2 regions of the Bacillus thuringiensis genome follow, and region 1 is predicted to be linked to the other one. Evidence: riboswitches for the same ligand, from Rfam matches in the RefSeq annotation. Region 1 holds a riboswitch; the other holds the start of a gene.

Region 1 (8,176 bases):
GAATCGTTTGTGAAGCAACTAATAATGGATAAAATGCTCTTTCCATCCATGTACTCGCATTCATTAACATCGCTAGCCCTACACCTAATACGATAGAAATCACAACACCTATTAAAACGACGTATAACGTTGCAGGTAAATGAACCGTAAATAATATGTCTTTTAGTTTCCATATCTTCATTACAATCGCAGACGGTGACGGTAAAATGTACATCTCATCTACAATTCTTGCTCCTATTTCCCACACAGCAAGTAAAATACTAGAAAGTGTAATAGCAGGAACTAATTCTTTCAATCGGTTCATCACACAAGTACCTGCCTTTGTAACATACTAAGAAGCTCATCTTTCAGCGCTAACACTTCCGGTTTATATAAATCTTTTCGTGTTCTGTTATGATCAAGCGGTACAATCCGCTCAGTCAAAGTCGTTATCGGCTGCTGTTCCACTACTAAAACTCGGTTCGAAAGAAATAACGCTTCTTCAACATCATGAGTAATGAATAAAATTGTTTTTTCCCACTCTTGCCATTGTTCAAACAACCATTCTTGTAAAGAGGCCTTCGTTAAAGCATCTAACGCGCTAAACGGTTCATCTAATAACAATATCTCCCCGCCCGTTAATAAAGTTCGGATAAAAGATACGCGTTGCCTCATACCACCAGATAAATCTTTCGGATGTTTTGTCTCATATCCTTGTAAACCAAATTTATATAACAGTTCCTTTGCCTTTACTTGTGCTTCTTTCTTCTGTACACCTTGGCACTCTAGCGGCAAGGCGGCATTCTCAATAATTGTTCTCCACGGCAAAAGCATATCTTTTTGCGGCATATACCCTACAGGATGGTGCTTTGTTTCTGTCAGTTCTATCTGTCCAGTACTTACCTTCTCTAGGCCTGTAATAAGGCGAAATAAAGTACTTTTCCCACATCCACTCGGTCCGATAATACTGACAAACTCTTTCTCATGTATAGAAGCATTTAATTCATGGATGATTGGTTTCTCATCGTAATGAAAAGAAACATTATGAAACTGTAGTATGTTCTTCCTCCTCAAATCCCCACATCTCCTTACGATAGGACATATCCCAGAATAAATATTCAAATCGACTGGAATATAAGAAAATCTCCTCTAATCTATCTAGTTCTTTCTCAGACTTTCCAACTGCCATTTCATTTAATAAATCTATTAACCAAATACAAAGATTACCGTATTCTTCCGAACTATATCCTTGAATCCACTCACCAAAAAACTCATGATCTCTTGCTCCAGGAATATCATTTAAACGCTTTCCAATTTCCCAGTAGCTCCACATACAAGGAAGAAGCGCTGCTATTAATTCCGCAAGTGTGCCATTTTGAGATACAGACATCATGTAATTTGTATAAGCTAAATTTTTAGCAGATGGTTTCGCAGACTCTATCTCCTCTATAGAAATTCCAAGTCTTTTTGCATATTGTTTATGGATTGTCATTTCGCCATTTAATATTCCATCAATTTGTTCAGCGAACTTTCCCATTACTTGTGGATTCGTTGCTTTTACAACACCAATCGCATATAACTTTGCATAATCTAGCAGATATAAATAATCTTGAATAATATAATACTGGAATTTATCTTTTTCTAACGTGCCATCTCCCATACCCACTACAAACGGATGATTATGACTCATCTCCCAAACTGGTTGCACAGTTTCTAATAATCTATCGCAAAATTTCATTTCTCTATCCCCTTTCAATATATGTATCTAAATAAAAAACCACTTCTATATATAAGAAGTGGTTACAGCAAATAAAATTATACATTTATTCGATGTTCCACTTCCCTTCGCTAGTATTACCTAGATCAGGTGTTATAAGGGTTAAGGATTATTCCTCTCTCAGCAAATCAAGCACCCCTAGTGGTTTCAATATGAAATTTTCAAATAAAAAAGCCCCGTTTCTATACGCAAAGAAACGGGGACTCATTGTTAGTGTCCGAATTGCTTCCCTACGCTAGCATAATCTAGATCAGGTAATAAAAAGGATCAAAGGCTTACGGCCTACTCTCAGCTGGCAACACCAGCTCTCCTAGCAAACTATAAAATTATCACTGTCAGTATAACACCCTAATAAGACATCATCAACTGTTTTAATTTTCTTAATTATCAACAAAATATTGAAGTTATAAAATACATACATTCTATTTTAGAAAATAAAACCCCAATTAATTGTATAAAAGGGAATCATTATCCTCAAAAAATTTATTTTTATATTGATTTCATATTACATTTATGTGAATACACCCACTATATTATATCTTTATACTATAATAAAATTACAACTATACAACTAGAGGAGGTCTCTATTCCATGAATATGAAAGCTACTGCTTTAACAGCAACTACTGTAGCGATTGCTTCTTTACTTCCTTCTATGGGTGAAACAAATGTACAAAAAGCAAACGCTGAACAATTATCTAATATTAAAACTGGGTATGTCAAAGTCGATCAAGTAGCATTACATACAAAAGATAACGTAAAAAGCACATCAATTGATACAATTCGCTTTAATACAAAAGTGAACATCCTTGAAACAACTAATGGTTGGTATAAAGTATCTGTTCATAATAAAGTAGGTTATGTACAAAAAGATGCTATTTTACTAAAAAACAAACTTCAATCTAATGATCAATACATCGTCAATGCTAATGCATTAAACGTTCGCTCTGAACCTAATTTAGAATCTTCCATTTTAGATGTATTACCAAATGGCAAGTTCATTACCGTTCAAGAAGATCAAGGCGAATGGTATAAAATATCACACAATGGCCAAACAGGTTACGTACAAAAAGCATTCGTTTCTAATGGTTCACAGCCCTTAGTAAAAGGAATCACCGTTCAAAATAATACAAAATATACTGTTGCAACACCTAATCTGAATGTACGTAGCAACACTAGTACAAGTAGCGCTCTACTCGGTTCATTACAAAACGGTACACAAGTACAAGTAGTAGAAACTGTAGGAACTTGGTATAAAATTCGTTTTGGCACAGGATACGGATATGTAGCAAAACACTATGTAGTACAAAATCAACCACAAGCTAAAACAGAGCAACCTTCATCTATTCCAGCTGCTTTCAAATTCCCTGCTCAAGGAAGAATTAGCTCAACCTTTGATATACGCTGGGAACAAATGCATTATGGTATAGATATTGCCGCTCCAGGGAACGTCTCTATCCAAGCTGCTGCTGCAGGTAAAGTTGTGAAATCTTATTATTCAGCTAGCTATGGAAATGTTGTGTTCATTGCGCATCAAATCAATGGGAAATTATATACAACTGTTTATGCCCATATGAAGGATCGCACTGTACAAACTGGTGATCAAGTACAAACTGGACAATTAGTAGGTCATATGGGAAACACAGGTCATTCATACGGGCAACATCTTCATTTTGAATTACATAATGGAGAATGGAATTTTGAAAAAACAAATGCAGTAAATCCACTGCCATATTTAGTTAGGTAAATTGTATGCCACGCAATATACCTCTTATAATTGAATACGTAGCCTTTTTAGGTTTAATCTGTTGTTTAATCATTTACAATACAAACATTGTATTTTTATCTATTATTATTGCTTTTGTTGCATTAGAAATTATGATGGAATCATTTCAAGTACAACTAAAACAAAAAATTGCCCATATTTATAATGCTATTTTTCTTTTGAGTGCTCTCATAACAAATATAATTAGTAATGGCTTTTATTTATCTACTGTATTTCCAGTATTCTTTATGGCTGTTTTGTTATTTGTAGCTAGATATATTAATGTCCCTTATAACCAAAAACAAAAACAAGAAGCTTAGAAAGAGGAGACACTGTGTACCAATCTTTCAAAGATACTCCAATAAAATACATATTGAATTTGTATGAAAAAGCTAATACTTTTTTTGGTATACAAGGAAGTTACACTGCACAACTTCTCCTATATGGAATGTTGTTTCTTGTCTTAATCACTTTCTCCTTGTTTTACTAACAAAAAAGGATCTCACATAAACCGGAGATCCTTTTTAATTTATATTAATTTTTCATATCGAAAATATTGTTTATCCACAAGCATATTTTTCATAAATAAAGCTCAAATTATATTTTTTCTCTAAGCTCATTCGTTGTTCATCATCGCACCAATAGAAAAGAATATCATGAATCGTTGCGTAACGCTTATTTTTAAGAAATAGCCTAAAGAATGATGGTAAACAATCATGTAATTGTATAAATATATAATTGCGTAGTGTTTCTTCTTTATATTCAATGCCCTTACAAATATACAGTAACTCTTCACAATAATATGCATGCTGTGGAACTTGTATCATTTCGAAAAATGGCACATAAGATAGTAGCTTTCCAATAAAATGACCATATCGATCCATTACTCCTATCGTCATATGCTCCATCATTTCTTTCATCACATATAAATAATCATCTACATGAGTTGTCTTTAACGGGTCTAAGCGATCGGAAATTTGAGATAATACAGCTCTTTGACATGCTAAAACTGCCTGACTAGGCCCATAATATGATAGGAAATCTGTACACTTGCGATATTTCCGTAATAAATCATGTGTATATAAATCATATACAAAAGTATTACAATACATTGCTAAACTCATCATATCACTATTTAATTGCTCTTTTGATAATGATTTTGCTCTCTTGCACATATAAAAGAATGTAAATTCCAATACTTCTTTATGAGATAATAAATGTTTACAATCTGTTATACATTTTTCATTAAATTTAACTCTATCCCAAATTTTAATATCTCTATCTGTCAATTCGCCGATACGATATTTAATAATTAAATAGTTTAAAGCAACTGATTGCGTCAAAAGATCCCATGTTTCATATTCCAATGAAGTATGAACAAACTCAGCTAATCCTTGTGCTATCATAAAAGCATTTGCTTCTTCATACCAACCAATCTCTTGGCATAAGCGAAGAATACGCACTAAAGTTGGAATTTCATCTTTATGAAACTGCGGTAAATTCTTTACTTTATTCATGCCATATACAATAAATGCGGCTAAATTTTCTTCTTTATAAAATTCTTTCTCTTTCCATACTAATATAGTTCGTTCTTTCCCCTCACCTTTTGGGTGACAAGGTACAAGCAAAGAAAATAATTCAGCGAAATTATTTGGTTCTATATATGTATCTGTAACCAAATTCCAATTTGGATCGCCCTGTACAGCCTTCATATAATTCCCCTTCCCTTTCATCTATGTAGGAAATATTAAGTTATTATCGCACCATTAAAAATTAATATTGTTATATTCAAAATCTCTCATAATACTTATATCTATCAGTATATCATCTTTTCTCTTATTAAAAATTAAGAATAACAAATTTTAAAAAACTGTCGAAATTATTAACCATATACTTATTATATAATGTCTCAGATACATCACGCTAACATATTAGTTTAATCCATATATGCTAGAATAATGCATCTGAATTTTATATATAGTTTAGCTCTTTATGAGTAACCATTAAAATCTCGGTTAATTAAAGTTTCAATTTACTCTGTACGCTCTGAAATTTCGCTCAAGGCAAATCCAGCTTGATCATCTGCCGATTCCCTTATAGCTAAATCTCCTAGTGCTAACATACCAATAAGCTGACCACTATCAACTACTGGTAACCGTCTAATTTGATACTGTGCCATTAGCTCTGTAGCTTTTTCAATAGGATCATTTGGAGAAACTGAGATAATATTTGTTGTCATTACATTTGTAATTTTATTAGATCCAGGATGTTTTTCAGCAATCCCTCGAACAACTAAATCTCGATCAGTAACAAGCCCAACAACTTGCTCATTTTCAACAACAGGAATTAATCCAACCGATTCTTCCTTCATTTTTACAGCTGCCTCATATACATTGTCTAGCGGTGTACAATGTACAATATGGGTACTCATTAAGTCTCTAACTCGTGTCATTATTTATTTCCTCCTTTTTATACATACCATAGCTTTTCCAAAATCCCTTTATTTATTTCTGGAAAGTAACATGATAAAAAGGATCAACAAAATAAAAAAGAGCCAGCATAATGCTGACTCTTTTTTTTATGACCCGTACGGGATTCGAACCCGTGTTACCGCCGTGAAAGGGCGGTGTCTTAACCACTTGACCAACGGGCCATGGCTCCGCAGGTAGGACTCGAACCTACGACCGATCGGTTAACAGCCGATAGCTCTACCACTGAGCTACTGCGGAATAATATATGGTGGGCCTAAATGGACTCGAACCATCGACCTCACGCTTATCAGGCGTGCGCTCTAACCAGCTGAGCTATAGGCCCATATACTTTACAGGGGCAGTAGGAATCGAACCCACACTGGAGGTTTTGGAGACCTCAGTTCTACCTTTAAACTATGCCCCTAAATGATGCCGGCTAGAGGACTTGAACCCCCAACCTACTGATTACAAGTCAGTTGCTCTACCAATTGAGCTAAGCCGGCATAAAAAAAATGGTGGCTCGGGACGGAATCGAACCGCCGACACGAGGATTTTCAGTCCTCTGCTCTACCGACTGAGCTACCGAGCCAACATAAATGGCGGTCCCGACCGGGGTCGAACCGGCGATCTCCTGCGTGACAGGCAGGCATGTTAACCACTACACCACGGGACCATTTGGTTGCGGGGACAGGATTTGAACCTGCGACCTTCGGGTTATGAGCCCGACGAGCTACCGTGCTGCTCCACCCCGCGACAATATGAAATTAAAAAATGGAGGAGGTAGAGGGATTCGAACCCCCGCGCGACTCTCGCCGCCTGTCGGTTTTCAAGACCGATCCCTTCAGCCGAACTTGGGTATACCTCCATGAAGGAAAAAATAAATATTTTATTATTATATGTCTAAATCATAAAAAAAATGGAGGAGGTAGAGGGATTCGAACCCCCGCGCGATTCTCACCGCCTGTCGGTTTTCAAGACCGATCCCTTCAGCCGAACTTGGGTATACCTCCGAGACATATATTAAATAAAGTGGAGCCTAGCGGGATCGAACCGCTGACCTCCTGCGTGCAAGGCAGGCGCTCTCCCAGCTGAGCTAAGGCCCCATGTTTTTTTGAATATCGGGAAGACAGGATTTGAACCTGCGACCCCCTGGTCCCAAACCAGGTGCTCTACCAAGCTGAGCCACTTCCCGTTAATAAAAGCGCGCCCGAGAGGAGTCGAACCCCTAACCTCTTGATCCGTAGTCAAACGCTCTATCCAATTGAGCTACGGGCGCATATGGTGCCGAGGGCGGGGGTCGAACCCGCACGGTGGTCACCCACCGCAGGATTTTAAGTCCTGTGCGTCTGCCTGTTCCGCCACCCCGGCATGTCATATTGAAAATTGGAGCGGAAGACGGGATTCGAACCCGCGACCCCAACCTTGGCAAGGTTGTATTCTACCACTGAACTACTTCCGCAAGACATGTATGAGTTATTTTATTAAAAGTGCGGGTGAAGGGAGTCGAACCCCCACGCCAAAGGCGCTAGATCCTAAGTCTAGTGCGTCTGCCAATTCCGCCACACCCGCATGTTTTATTAAAAATGGTGAGCCATGAAGGATTCGAACCTTCGACCCTCTGATTAAAAGTCAGATGCTCTACCAACTGAGCTAATGGCTCTTAATGGCTGGGCTAGCTGGATTCGAACCAGCGCATGACGGAGTCAAAGTCCGTTGCCTTACCGCTTGGCTATAGCCCATTAATTAAGAATGGTGGAGGGGGGCAGATTCGAACTGCCGAACCCGAAGGAGCGGATTTACAGTCCGCCGCGTTTAGCCACTTCGCTACCCCTCCGACATATATGGTGGAGGATGACGGGATCGAACCGCCGACCCCCTGCTTGTAAGGCAGGTGCTCTCCCAGCTGAGCTAATCCTCCATTTTGCCTGGCAACGTCCTACTCTCACAGGGACAAGGTCCCAACTACCATCGGCGCTAGAGAGCTTAACTTCCGTGTTCGGTATGGGAACGGGTGTGACCTCTCTGCCATCATTACCAGACATTATTCTTTTGAGACAATCATTATTATAACTTATTTACTTTAAAAGTCAACAAGTTTTTTATGTTCTCTCAAAACTAGATAACATTTGCTTCATATTATATGGTTAAGTCCTCGATCTATTAGTATTCGTCAGCTCCACATGTC
Region 2 (8,176 bases), 320 kb from region 1:
TAGCCCCATTAAAAGACCTAAGAGAGGGATTACGTAAAGTTGGTGAGGGTGATTTAAGTATTAAATTAAAAGAAAGACCAGATGACATTGGTATTATTAATACTTATTTCAATGCAACGATTGAGAAATTTAAAGGAATTATAGATAAAGTAAAACAAACTGCAGAGCAAGTTTCTTCTTCATCACAAGAATTATCGGCAAGTACTGAGGAAAACAGTATGGCAGTTCAAGAAATTGCAGGTTCCATGGAAGGTTTAAGAGTAGGAGCACAGTCTCAAGAAACTTCAGTACAACAATGCTTAGGAATTGTGCACGGAATGGAAAATAAGGTGGAAGAGATAACTGGGGCTGCGAAACTGGTTGCGGTTGCCTCAGAAGGTATGGAGCAACATTCAATTGAAGGTAATGAAGTAATTGGACAAATTATTAATCAAATGAATTTAATCCAAAATGCAGTAAAAGATTTATCTTCGATTATTTATTCATTGGAAACAAGATCGAAGGAAATTAGTGATATCGTAACCGTAATTACAGGTATTTCAAATCAAACCAATTTACTTGCGTTAAATGCTTCTATTGAAGCTTCACGTGCTGGAGCTGCTGGAAGAGGATTTGCAGTGGTCGCTGATGAAGTACGTAAATTAGCTGAGCAAACTGAAACGTCAGCGAAAGATATAGCTAAATTAATTGGGGAAACACAAGCTGAAGCAGAAGAGGCTGTAGTTTCAATGCAAAAAGGTTCAAAAGAAGTAGAATCTGGAATTACTCTTGTTCAAAGTAGTGGTGCGTTCTTCGAGAAAATTTCAAAATCAGCACATTCTGTTACGGACCAAGTTAAGGCGGTTTCTAGCAACTCAGGTGATATTTTGCAAAATAGCCAAAATATCGTTCAAGTTGTAAATGAACTATCACATATTGCAAATACGTATGCGAATAGTAGTGGTAATATTGAAGAGAGTATGAAAGAACAGGAAATGTCAGTACAAGATATTGCAGAATTAGCTACTTCTTTAAGCTGGCTTGCACAGGAGCTGCAAGAGTTAATTGGGGAATTTAAAAGTTAATAGAATAATATAAGGTGTAGATTTAATCTACACCTTAATCTTTTTTTAAAATGAATAATTATATATTTATATCTAATGGTATACGGTTGTGATTTTAATCATTGGTGGAACATGTCCTCCAATGATCAAAGTTTCATTTTTATATTATGGAGAGTGAGAGGATTCAGTATGAGTATTTTCTTAAAACGTTCATATGTGGAGAGATATGAACAATTTTCGCAACAAAATTATGAACCGTTTATGATACCAAAGGATATTCAAGTAAATGAATATACTCAAATGAAAATTAAGGATATACAAGCGTTTGAACGAAATAAATTAGATTTAATCGCAGCTACTTTTGTATGGCTATATCATGTTAGTAATGAAAAACGTATAGTGATACCTTATTACATGAGACAGAGTAGTTATCCGTTATGTATTACAATTGAACAAGAACTTTCTTATGAAGAGCTAAGGATAGAAATTAATGATCAAATCATGCAGTTAGAAAGTATGGAAGAAGAACGGAAGATATTGTTACAATATGATGAAGAAAAATGGGGGAAACCTGCAGTTACAGTAGGAAAAGAAAATAGAAATAGTCAATTAAACTTTATTGAATTAAAGGATAGTTGTTTTGAAGTTTCTTATAATGAAAAGCAATTGAAAGAAGAAACAGCACTTCGCTATATAAAGCAAATTCAGTATGTAATTCAGCAAGGTATAAAAAAAGAGACGCAATGTGTTGTAGATATGAATATTATTACAGAAGAAGAATTAGTGATATATAAAGAAATAAATGACACAGAAGTGCTATACCCGAATAAAAGTATTGCGGATATGTTTTGTGAAACAGTAAGGAAATTTTCAAAGCGTATAGCTTTATCTTCGGTGGAGGGAACATTAACATATGAACAACTAAATAAAAAAAGTAATAAAATTGCTCACATGTTATTACATCATGGGGTGAAACAAGGTGATTATGTCGGTATCTTTATGAAGCGAAGTATTGATACGGTAGTCAGTATATTAGCAGTTTTAAAAACAGGTGCAGCTTATATTCCGATTGACCCAGATTATCCAGCAAATCGAGTGCAATATATTATCGAGGATAGCCAATCAAAATTAGTTTTAACGAAAGAAGCGAAAGTACCGTTTGAGGATATTCGAGAATTATCTCTTTACGATATTGAACAATTTTCAGAAATAGATGTGAACGTGGCAATTGATCTTGATGATATCGCATATATGATCTATACATCCGGTTCTACGGGAAATCCGAAAGGAACAATGCTTGCGCACCGCGGAGTAGTGAATTTATGTACATGGATGCAAAGGCATTATGAATTAAGTGAAGAAGATATTTTCGCGCAGTTCCCTTCATTTAGTTTTGACGCATCTATTTGGGAGTTATTCGCGTCATTATTCTGCGGTGGAAATATATATGTGTTATTGGATGAACAAAGGCTTTCGGTAGAAGCTTTTGCAAATGCAATTTATAAAGCAAAGGCAACATCTATTTTAGGCTTAGCTACAATTTTCCTACAACAAGTAGCAACATATCTTCCAGATGAAAGTAAGTATAAGCTCGATTCATTAAAGAGGATTGCAGTTGGTGGAGAAATGCTTACTGCTGAAGTAGTAAAACTATGGCGAGAGAGAATTGGTACTCACGTTCAGTTAAATAACGCGTATGGCCCGACAGAATGTACAATTACAACAACGACATATCCAATTCCAGCGGAGTTAAACGATCAACTTGCTAGTATCCCAATCGGGAAGCCAGCGGATAATTATAAAGTTTGGATATTAAATGACAATATGAAAGTTTGTCCAATTGGTATTCCAGGAGAATTATATATAGAGTCAGTAGGTTTAGCAAAAGGTTACTTTAATAAGCCGGAAAAAACAGAGGAAGTATTTATTCCACATCATGAAAAACATGATAGTAAGATATATAAAACAGGTGATATTGTTAAAATATTGGAAGACGGAAATATTGAGTTTTTACATCGTAAAGACAATCAAGTGAAAATTAGAGGACATCGAATTGAATTGGGTGAAATCCAAAACACAATTGCAAAATATGAAATGGTAAAAGATGCAGCTGTATTTACGAAGAAAGGTGAAGAAGGTAGTCATTACTTAGTTGCTTTCTATACAACTAGTAATGAAGTTGCTATGGAAACTTTAATACATGATTTAAGAGAACGATTACCAGATTATATGGTACCGTCTAAATTAATTTATATTAATGAACTGCCACTTACACCGAATAAAAAGGTTGATTTGAAGCGATTAGCACAACTAGAAGCAGACTATGAACCACTTCGTTTACAAGAATATATTGCACCATCTACCGAAGCGGAAGAAAAAATAGCGAAAGCTTGGATTGATGTATTAGGAATCTCAAAAATTGGTGTTCATGATGATTTCTTTACAATCGGTGGGCATTCATTGAAAGTATTGCGAGTTTTAACTTTGTTGAAAGAAGACTTTCCGTATTTAACAATTCAAGACTTCTTCCAGGAACGAACGATATATGGGTTAGCACAAATTCAAAGAGAATTAAAAGTTGAGGAAGAAGAAGTATTCCATGAATATAAAGTTATACATGAGCCAGATCCAATTTCCCGTATAAATGAAGTGACAGACAGCAAAGTTTCAAATATCTTTTTAACGGGAGCTACAGGTTATTTAGGTTCACATATATTGTATGAATTATTAAAAGATACAACAGCACATATTTATTGCTTAGTAAGACCGACGCAAGATATACAACAAAGAATTGTTAATACATTAACAAATTACTTTAAAGATATAAGTCAAGAATGGTTGCAACGCATAACAGCAGTACCTGGTGATCTTGGGGCAGAGTATCTTGGTATGGATGAGGATAAATTTATTCACTCCAAAGTTGATACGGTGATTCATTGCGGTGCAGATGTAAGACATTTTGGAGATGTAGCCCAGTTTGAAAATGTGAATGTGCAAGGAACGAGTCGTATGTTAGCCCTAGCGGAAGAAGGAGCATCATTCCACTTTATTTCAACAATTGGTATTCCGATAGAATTAGCAATAGAGCAATGGGACACATATGTGGAAACAGGTGATTTTAATTACGATGTAGAGTTAGAGAATGTGTATTCTGATAGCAAATTACAGGCAGAAAACCTTGTTCGTAAAGCGATACAAGAGGGTGTCCGTGGAAATATTTATCGTGCAGGTAACTTAGCGTGTCATTCAGAGACAGGTGTATTCCAACAAAATATCGAAGGAAACGCATTCTATCGTCTTATTAAAGCGATGCTACTTATTGGACAAGCTCCTAATGTGAAATGGGGAATCGATTTCACACCAATTGATTTTGCTAGTAAATCAATTGTAACGTATGTACAAGATTCACAAATAGATGGAGAAACGTTGCACATCTGTCATCCACATCAAATTGAGTTTGAACAATTTATACAGCTAATTGGAGAGTGTGGATACAATCTTGAAATGGTTCCACTTTCAGAATATGTAAATACCGGACTTGAATTAGCGAAGGGAAATGAAGTAGTAGCTGAGTTAATTGCTTCTCAAGTTGCAGGAGATGGAGCGCAGCAATCTGAAATTGTAATGGGTACACGTAGAACGAATGAATGGATTAAGAAAAAAGAATTGATAGTACCAGCAATCAATAAAGAATTTATACAGCAGTTATTAGCTCATGGTGAAAAAGTTGGATATTTTCCAAAAATAATGAAATGATTATGCATGCTTTTGTTTGTTCAATAAAATAAATCATGCTACAATGAAAACGAATTAAGGACCGGGGAGCCAATTGGCTGAGAGGATGTAAGTAAACATCGACCCTCAACCTGATCTGGATAATGCCAGCGTAGGGAGTTACTTAAAGTGATGTAGCATATGTTATTCTATAATAACTTGCATACAAGGCTTTCCTACGCAGTAGGAAAGCCTTTTCTTATTTTTGAAATTTAATTTTATAAGGGGGATTTTATTATGTCACAACAAGTTACAATGTCATTTTCAGTAGTACCACAAGCGAAAACGAAAGATGTATATTCTGTTGTCGATAAAGCAATTGAAGTTGTGCAACAATCGGGAGTTCGTTATGAAGTAGGGGCAATGGAAACAACTTTGGAAGGAGAATTAGATGTACTTCTTGATGTCGTTAAACGTGCGCAACAAGCTTGCGTCGATGCTGGAGCAGAAGAAGTGATTACTTCTATTAAAATCCATTATCGTCCAAGCACTGGTGTAACAATAGATGAAAAGGTTTGGAAGTACCGTGATGAATATGAAAAACCAGAAGCAATCTAAACTTATTACAACTATTTGGCTTATCCTTCTCATTGCAATATGGGAAGGATCTGTTTCATTATTTAAAATCGAACCGTGGATTTTACCAAAGCCTTCTGCCATTGTTCAAGAATTAATTGGGATGAAAGATTTACTATTACCAAATACGATGCAAACACTGCAGGAAGTTATAATTGGACTATTCTTTGCAATTTTATTGGGGACGAGCATCGCAATTATTATGGACGTTATACCGTTATTTCGTATTTTAATAAATCCATTGCTCGTTATTTCGCAAACAATTCCAATCGTTGTACTTGCACCGCTATTTATTATTTGGTTTGGATATGGGATGTTGCCAAAAGTAATGGTCGTAATACTCGTTTGTTTCTTCCCAATTGCGCTTAGTATTTTAGAAGGTTTTCAAACAGTAGATAAAAACATGTTGAAGCTGTTACAAACAATGAAGGCGACAAAGTGGCAAGTTTACCAGAAAGTAAAATTTCCAGCAGTGCTCCCATACTTTTTCTCAGGTTTAAAAATTGCAGTTACATATAGCGTAATGGGGGCAATTATCGGAGAATGGCTCGGTGCAAGTGAAGGATTAGGGGTTATGCTTACGAGGGCTACAAAATCCTTTTTGACTGCCCGAGTATTTGGTGTTGCAGCAATCATCGTTATGGTGACATTATGCCTGTATTTTATCGTAGAGTTTATGGCAAGAATAACAGCACCATGGATATATAGAAAGGACGGCAGAAAATGAAAAAAGGTTTAAAAGTTATGTTAGCTGCCTTATTAGCAGTAGGTGTGGCTGGATGTAATCCGGCGAAGAAAGAAGAAAGCGCAAGTAAAGATCAAAAAGTAAAAGTAGTATTAGATTGGTTTCCAAATACGAATCATACTGGCTTATATGTAGCGCAAGCGAAAGATTATTACAAAAAGCAAGGATTAGATGTAGAAATTATTCAACCAGGTGACAATGTAACAGCAGAGCAAATGATAGCATCAGGAAAAGCTGACTTCGCAATAAGCGCACAAGAAAATGTAACGTTAGCTCGTGTGGAAGGGATCCCTGTTGTGTCTGTAGGCGCGATTATTCAGCATAACACTTCAGCTTTTGCATCGCTTAAGAAAGATAATATGACGTCACCGAAAGCTTTTGAAGGTAAACGTTATGGCGGCTGGGGAGGACCAGCGGAAGAAGCGACATTAAAGACGATTATGGATAAGCATCAAGCTGATTTTAATAAAGTTGAAAAAATTATCTTAGGACAAACAGATTTCTTTAAATCAATCGGCCGTGATGCAGATTTCGAATGGATTTATTACGGTTGGGATGGTATTGAAGCGAAGCGTCAAGGAAAAGAGTTAAATACGATTATGGTGAAGGACTTAGATCCAGCGCTTGATTTCTATAGTCCTGTTATTATTACGAGTGAAAAACATACGAAGCAAGATAAAGACTTTGTGAAAAAGTTTATGAGTGCAACGACAGAAGGTTATAATTTTGCAATTAAGGAACCGAAAGAAGCTGCTGATCTTCTAATTAAAGCTGTTCCAGATGTAAATAAAGATTTAGTTCAAGAAAGCCAGAAATGGTTAAGTACGAAGTATCAAGATGATGCTAAAGCATGGGGAGTACAGAAGGAAGAAATTTGGACGAATTACATGAATTTCTTATATGATAACAAAGTTATTAAAAAGAAAATCGATGTAAAAGATGCTTTTACAAATGAATTCCTTCCAAGTGAAAAATGAGCGGATTACAAATAAAAAATATAGTGAAATCTTTCGATGGAAAGAATGTATTAGAGAATATTAGTGCCTCTATACAAGAGGGAGAGTTTGTTTCTTTTGTAGGCCCGAGTGGTTGCGGGAAAAGCACATTATTAAATATGATTGCAAATGTTGAAAATCCAACAAGTGGGAACGTAACATATAACGATAAGCAAGTACAAGAGCAAGATGTTGTTAGTTATATGCCACAACAAGATTTATTACTACCGTGGAGATCGGCTTTGCAAAATATCGTTCTACCATTGGAAATCGAAGGGAAACCGAAAAAACAAAGACTAACAGAAGGAATGGAAGCATTAAAGCAGTTTGAGTTAGATGAATATGCAAATCATTATCCAGACGAATTGTCTGGTGGTATGCGCCAAAGAATTAGTTTTCTTCGCACATATTTATGTGAAAAGCCAATTATGCTACTTGATGAGCCTTTTGGAAAGTTAGATGCATTTACAAAAATGGAAGTACACAGTTGGCTTTTAAACTCTTGGCACCAAGAGAAGCAAACAATCGTTATGGTTACACATGACTTGGATGAGGCAATCTTGCTTTCGGATCGCGTATTTATTTTATCTCAAAGACCAGCATCAATAGTTGGCGAGGTACAAGTGAAATTACCTAGGCCGAGAACGATGGATATGTTAACATCACTCGAGTTAAAAAAGGATAAGGAAGAGATTTTAAGTGTGTTAGCTCCTTATATGAAAAAATAGAAAAAGCCTTTTAACAGTTTTTGATATAATTACTGTTAAGGGGCTTTTTTTTAGAATATGAAAAAATGGAGAAGGAACAAAAGGAAAAATAGAGAATAGAATATAACAGAGTAGTTTATACTCTTAATATAACAAATGTTAAAGGAGTGAAAGGATAAAATGACTTTATCAACTGTTCTTCAAATGGTTTTAGCTTGATATGGGAGAAGTCTGCCTATTTTTTAAGATTAAGCTAAATTGAAGACAGCAGGTAAAGAACCTTAATCCTTTTTTACGATAATATGTAATGGGTAAGGTGTATTCACCTTACCCATT

Evidence for each region. Region 1 has a riboswitch for thiamine pyrophosphate ahead of tenA (thiaminase II). Riboswitches for the same ligand answer to the same signal wherever they lie in the genome.
Region 2: it holds a riboswitch for thiamine pyrophosphate, as region 1 does, so the genes downstream of both, AC241_RS02225 (MTH1187 family thiamine-binding protein) here and tenA (thiaminase II) in region 1, are expected to answer to the same signal.

Annotation. Positions count from the first base shown of each region.
Region 1 is NZ_CP012099.1:745,616-753,791, reverse strand. Features, by position in the region: gene AC241_RS03895 (ABC transporter permease) at 1-304, opposite strand, end outside; gene AC241_RS03890 (ABC transporter ATP-binding protein) at 304-1,053, opposite strand; gene tenA (thiaminase II) at 1,022-1,717, opposite strand; TPP riboswitch at 1,803-1,906, opposite strand; TPP riboswitch at 1,967-2,078, opposite strand; gene AC241_RS03880 (SH3 domain-containing protein) at 2,348-3,502, shown strand; gene AC241_RS03875 (hypothetical protein) at 3,508-3,840, shown strand; gene AC241_RS03865 (DUF3965 domain-containing protein) at 4,081-5,232, opposite strand; gene AC241_RS03860 (CBS domain-containing protein) at 5,553-5,972, opposite strand; tRNA gene AC241_RS03855 (tRNA-Glu) at 6,102-6,173, opposite strand; tRNA gene AC241_RS03850 (tRNA-Asn) at 6,175-6,249, opposite strand; tRNA gene AC241_RS03845 (tRNA-Ile) at 6,258-6,334, opposite strand; tRNA gene AC241_RS03840 (tRNA-Trp) at 6,345-6,415, opposite strand; tRNA gene AC241_RS03835 (tRNA-Thr) at 6,422-6,494, opposite strand; tRNA gene AC241_RS03830 (tRNA-Phe) at 6,505-6,580, opposite strand; tRNA gene AC241_RS03825 (tRNA-Asp) at 6,589-6,664, opposite strand; tRNA gene AC241_RS03820 (tRNA-Met) at 6,668-6,744, opposite strand; tRNA gene AC241_RS03815 (tRNA-Ser) at 6,764-6,856, opposite strand; tRNA gene AC241_RS03810 (tRNA-Ser) at 6,909-7,001, opposite strand; tRNA gene AC241_RS03805 (tRNA-Ala) at 7,022-7,094, opposite strand; tRNA gene AC241_RS03800 (tRNA-Pro) at 7,110-7,183, opposite strand; tRNA gene AC241_RS03795 (tRNA-Arg) at 7,194-7,267, opposite strand; tRNA gene AC241_RS03790 (tRNA-Leu) at 7,271-7,359, opposite strand; tRNA gene AC241_RS03785 (tRNA-Gly) at 7,376-7,450, opposite strand; tRNA gene AC241_RS03780 (tRNA-Leu) at 7,480-7,560, opposite strand; tRNA gene AC241_RS03775 (tRNA-Lys) at 7,576-7,651, opposite strand; tRNA gene AC241_RS03770 (tRNA-Gln) at 7,656-7,730, opposite strand; tRNA gene AC241_RS03765 (tRNA-Tyr) at 7,742-7,825, opposite strand; tRNA gene AC241_RS03760 (tRNA-Val) at 7,834-7,909, opposite strand; rRNA gene rrf (5S ribosomal RNA) at 7,915-8,030, opposite strand; rRNA gene AC241_RS03750 (23S ribosomal RNA) at 8,132-8,176, opposite strand, start outside.
Region 2 is NZ_CP012099.1:420,965-429,140, forward strand. Features, by position in the region: gene AC241_RS02215 (methyl-accepting chemotaxis protein) at 1-1,064, shown strand, start outside; gene AC241_RS02220 (non-ribosomal peptide synthetase) at 1,239-4,799, shown strand; TPP riboswitch at 4,852-4,953, shown strand; gene AC241_RS02225 (MTH1187 family thiamine-binding protein) at 5,055-5,375, shown strand; gene AC241_RS02230 (ABC transporter permease) at 5,347-6,120, shown strand; gene AC241_RS02235 (ABC transporter substrate-binding protein) at 6,117-7,115, shown strand; gene AC241_RS02240 (ABC transporter ATP-binding protein) at 7,112-7,861, shown strand.